Regions from separate parts of the Cellulomonas pasadenensis genome, predicted to be linked through region 1. Evidence: predicted binding sites of a transcription regulator. Region 1 holds the regulator's gene; the other holds the start of a gene.

Region 1 (2,390 bases):
GAACAGCAGGCCGCGGCGCGGGGTGCCGCCCATCTGGTCGGCGAACCGGCGGTGCGTCTGGAACAGGTCGATGGAGCGGCGCACGTCGTCGACGATCGGGCCGATGCCGACGACGTCGTCGAGCGTGACGTCCACCTGCTCCGGCCGGTACGTGACGTGCGGCGAGCGGCCGGCGCCGACCTGCGTGCCGAGCAGCAGCGCGATGAGCGCGATGAAGAAGACGACCGGCGCGACCACGAGCGGGTCCACCTCGGGCAGCACCACGAGCGGGCGCCCGGTGACCGCCGCCCAGATGACGTACGCCTCGACCGCGAGCGCGACGACGCACAGGCGCACGACCCGGCGGCGGCGCACCCGCTCGCGGTCGGCGGCGATGTCGTGGGGCGCGAGCGTGGCGCGCGTGCCGGGCACGGCGGGGGCGTCGGTCACGGGCGGGCCCTTCGTCGGGGGCGCGGTCGCGCGGGGACGCACCGCCGGCGGCGACCGCGGACCGCGGCGGTCCGGCCATCGTCGTCCGGTATGTCCGGTTGCGACACCGCACGCCGCCCGGATCACCCGAACGGCCCAGACGGTCCCCGCCGACGGGTGGTCCGCAGGTGCGGCGGGCGGGCGTCCCGGCGCGTCAGCCGTCGCGGCGCTGCGCCGACGGGCCCGCCACGAGCTGGCGCGGCACCCACCGCGCCGTGCGGCGGGCGGGCACCGGCTCGGCGAGCGGGTGCCGGCGGTCCGCCACGACGTTGCCCGTCGGGTCGGCGGTGAACACGCGCCGGCCCGGGTCGACGAGCGTGCGCAGGAACTCGACCTGGCGGCGCAGCTGCCGCACCTCGGCCTCGAGCTCGAGGATGCGCTTGATCCCGGCGAGGTTGACGCCCTCGTCCTGGGACAGGCGCTGCACCTCGCGGAGCATCTGGATGTCCCGGTGCGAGTACCGCCGGCCGCGCCCGCGGGTGCGGCCGGGCTGCACGAGCCCCAACCGGTCGTACTGGCGCAGCGTCTGCGGGTGCATGCCCGCGAGCTGCGCGGCGACGGAGATGACGTAGATCTTGGCGTCGTCGTCCACGACCTGGTCCTCCTCCCGGTACCCGGGGCCCGGGCCGGCGGCGCGCATCCGCCAGGGGTGCACGCCGCCCGGCCTCAGCGCCTGGCCTCCGCCATGATGCCCGCGCGCACGTCCTCGCCGGACGTCGCGATGCCGAATGCTTGGACCGCCTCGCGGGCCGCGGCGCTCAGCTTCTGCGGGACGACGACCTGCACGGTGACGAGCAGGTCGCCGGTCCCCCGGCTCGTCGTGATGCCGCGGCCCTTGACGCGCAGCGTCCGCCCCGACGGCGTGCCGGCGGGGACCTTCACGCGCACGGTCGAGCCGTCGAGCGTCGGCACCTCGATGGTCGCGCCGAGCGCCGCCTCGTCGAAGGCCACCGGCACGGTCATGCGCAGGTTGTCGCCCTCGAGCGAGAAGACGGGGTGCGGCTCGACGCGCACGGTGATGACGAGGTCGCCGTCGGGCGCGCCGGGGTCGCCGGGCCGTCCCTTGCCGCGCAGGCGGATCTTCTGCCCGTCGCGCACACCCGCGGGGATGCGGGCGTTGACGGTGCGTCCCTCGACGCTCAGCGACACCGTCGACCCCTCGGCGGCCGTGCGGAACGGCAGCGTCGTGGTCGCGGTCAGCTCGACGCCCGGCTGCGGCCCGCGGGCGCCGAAGCCCCCGCCCCCGCCCCCGAACAGCCCGCCGAGGATGTCCTCGAACCCGGCCCCGCCGGCGCCGCCCGTCGAGTAGCGCGTGCGCCCGGCCGGGCCGTTCGCGCCGGCGCCGAACATGCCGCCGAACAGGTCCTCGAACCCGGGCGCACCCGCGCCGCCGCCGGGGCCGCCGGCGCCCGCCCGGAAGCGGGCGCCGCCGGCCATGGCGCGCAGCTGGTCGTACTGCTGGCGCTGCTCGGTGTCCGAGAGCACCGCGTACGCCTCACCGATGTCCTTGAAGCGGGCCTCCGCCGCGGCGTCCCCGGGGTTCTGGTCGGGGTGCAGCTGGCGGGCCAGCTTGCGGTACGCCTTCTTGATGGTGGCGGCGTCGGCGTCCTTGGGGACGCCGAGCACGGCGTAGAAGTCCTTCTCGAGCCAGTCCTGGCCGGTCACGGCGCCTCCCTCCCGCTCCGTCGGTGCATGGTGGTGATGATGGTCAGCCCTCCGGGTCCACGACCGCGACACGCGCGGCACGCAGGATCCGCTCACCCGCCCGGTACCCCGGCTGGAGCACCTGCTGGACGGTGGGCTCGGTGACGTCCGCCGAGTGCCCGTGCATGAGCGCCTCGTGGACGTTCGGGTCGAACGGCTCGCCGGCCTCGCCGTAGCGCTCGACGCCGAGGCGCTGCAGCGTCGCCTCGAGCTTCTCG
Region 2 (2,390 bases), on a different contig from region 1:
CGCGTTGAAGTGGGTGCGCCCGTGCCGGACGAGCGTCAGCGTGAGGGTCATCGGTGCCCTTCCTCTCCTGGTGTCACGGCGACGCTAGGAGGGGCCCGTGACGTCCGGACGACGCCGGCGCGACGGCAGGGTGACGCGTGGACGTCGGTGGCGCCGGACGCGCCGGCGCGGGGTCACGCCGGCGTGCAGAACCGCAGCCGGTTGCCGAACGGGTCGAGGACCTCGGTGGTCGGGCCGCCCGGCGCGTCGACGTCGACGCCGGGCCGCTGCCGTCCGCCCGTCCGCTCCCGCACGCGCGCGGCGAGGGCGGCGACGTCGCCGACGGGCACCCACAGGACGGCGCCGTACGCACCGTCGCCGGGGTGCTCCGACAGGTGCAGGCGCAGGTCGTCGAGGCTCACCTGCGCGTAGACGGGCAGGCCCGGCTCGAACCGGTGCTCCCAGTCGACCCGGCAGCCGAGGACGTCGAGGTAGAAGCCGTACGCGGTGGCGGCGTCGAGCACGCGGACGACCGGCACGGCGGCGCCCACGGCGGCCCGCGCCCGGGGCGACGCCGCCCCGCCGGCCGGGGAGCTGTCGGTGGAGCCTCCGCCGACACCGGGCACCGCCGCGGCGAGCGCGTTCCAGTCGCGCAGCCCGAGCGCGTGGGCGACGAGCTCGAGCGCGCGCGAGTGCGTGACGGCGTGGCCGTCGGCGGCGAGGTCGGCGCGCAGTGCGCGGGCCATGGCCTTGGCCTGCGCGGGCGTGGAGAGCGGGTGCGTGGTCACGGTGCCTCCGGGACGACGGGACCCGTGACCGGTGCTCGCGTTGCCGGTGCCGTCCCGTCGCTCGTCGACGCGCCGTGGCGGTGCTCCTCGCGGCACGTTCACCGTCCCCGGGGGGTGCGAGCGGCGGGCCGTGCCCGGCCCGGTCCCAGGGTAGACCGCCCGGCGCGCGGCGCCCAGACCGCAGGACGGACCAGACTTGAGCGGAATAGACTCAAGTCTGCGGTCCGTTGAGGACGTCAGGAGAACAGGAACGACGTGCGGGAGGTCCCGCACAGGGAGGTCACGTGGACGCGAAGTTCACCACGCGGTCGCAGGAGGCTCTCGGCGACGCGATCCAGCAGGCGAGCGCGGCCGGCAACCCGCAGCTGGAGCCGGCGCACGTCCTCAACGCGCTGCTGCAGCAGGACGGCGGCGTCGCCAATGGGCTGCTCGACGCCGTCGGCGCCGACCGGCAGGCGCTCGGCCGCGCCGTGCGCGGCATCCTCGTCAACCTGCCGTCGTCGAGCGGCTCGACGGTCGCGCAGCCCAGCGCGTCGCGGCAGACCGCGAGCGCGCTCGAGGCGGCGAACGCGGAGGCGCGCAGCCTCGGCGACGACTACGTCTCGACCGAGCACCTGCTCATCGGCCTCGCGGCCGGGCAGTCCGGCGTCGCCGACGCGCTGCGCGCGGCCGGGGCGTCGCGGGACACGCTCGTCGCGGCCCTGCCGTCCGTGCGGGGCAGCGCCCGCGTCACCACGCCGAACCCGGAGGGCACGTACAAGGCCCTCGAGCAGTACGGCGTCGACCTGACGCAGCGCGCCCGCGACGGCAGGCTCGACCCGGTCATCGGCCGGGACGCCGAGATCCGCCGCGTCGTGCAGGTGCTGAGCCGGCGCACCAAGAACAACCCCGTCCTCATCGGCGAGCCCGGCGTCGGCAAGACCGCCGTCGTCGAGGGCCTCGCGCAGCGCATCGTCGCGGGCGACGTCCCCGAGTCCCTGCGCGGCAAGACGCTCGTCTCGCTGGACCTCGCGTCGATGGTCGCGGGCGCCAAGTACCGCGGTGAGTTCGAGGAGCGCCTCAAGGCCGTGCTCGCCGAGATCACGGCGTCCGAGGGGCAGGTCGTCACGTTCATCGACGAGCTGCACACGGTCGTCGGCGCGGGCGCCGGCGGCGAGGGCGCCATGGACGCGGGCAACATGCTCAAGCCCATGCTGGCCCGCGGCGAGCTGCGGCTGGTCGGTGCGACGACGCTCGACGAGTACCGCGAGCGCATCGAGAAGGACCCGGCGCTCGAGCGGCGCTTCCAGCAGGTGTTCGTCGGCGAGCCGTCCGTCGAGGACACCGTCGCGATCCTGCGCGGGCTGCGCGAGCGGTACGCGGCGCACCACCGTGTCGAGATCTCGGACGGCGCGATCGTCGCCGCCGCGACCCTCTCCGACCGGTACATCACCGGCCGCCAGCTGCCCGACAAGGCGATCGACCTGATCGACGAGGCCGCCTCGCGCCTGCGCATGGAGCTCGACTCGTCGCCCGTCGAGATCGACGAGCTGCAGCGCGCCGTCACGCGCCTGGAGATGGAGGAGCAGTTCCTCGCCACGGCCGACGACCCCGCGTCGCAGGACCGCCTCGCGCGCCTGCGCG

Evidence for each region. The regulator HspR, encoded in region 1, represses chaperone genes until heat shock. The targets are predictions, from matches to a motif close to AAGTTGAGTCNNNNNGACTCAACTT.
Region 2: a site for HspR is predicted at 961-985, ahead of clpB (ATP-dependent chaperone ClpB). Genes of this name have one in related genera too.

Annotation. Positions count from the first base shown of each region.
Region 1 is NZ_JBFTEP010000001.1:14,511-16,900, forward strand. It holds gene AB6N23_RS00070 (AAA family ATPase) at 1-429, opposite strand, end outside; gene AB6N23_RS00075 (heat shock protein transcriptional repressor HspR) at 623-1,108, opposite strand; gene AB6N23_RS00080 (DnaJ C-terminal domain-containing protein) at 1,135-2,133, opposite strand; gene grpE (nucleotide exchange factor GrpE) at 2,177-2,390, opposite strand, start outside.
Region 2 is NZ_JBFTEP010000081.1:5,534-7,923, forward strand. It holds gene AB6N23_RS12110 (histidine phosphatase family protein) at 1-51, opposite strand, end outside; gene AB6N23_RS12115 (glyoxalase superfamily protein) at 174-767, opposite strand; gene clpB (ATP-dependent chaperone ClpB) at 1,052-2,390, shown strand, end outside.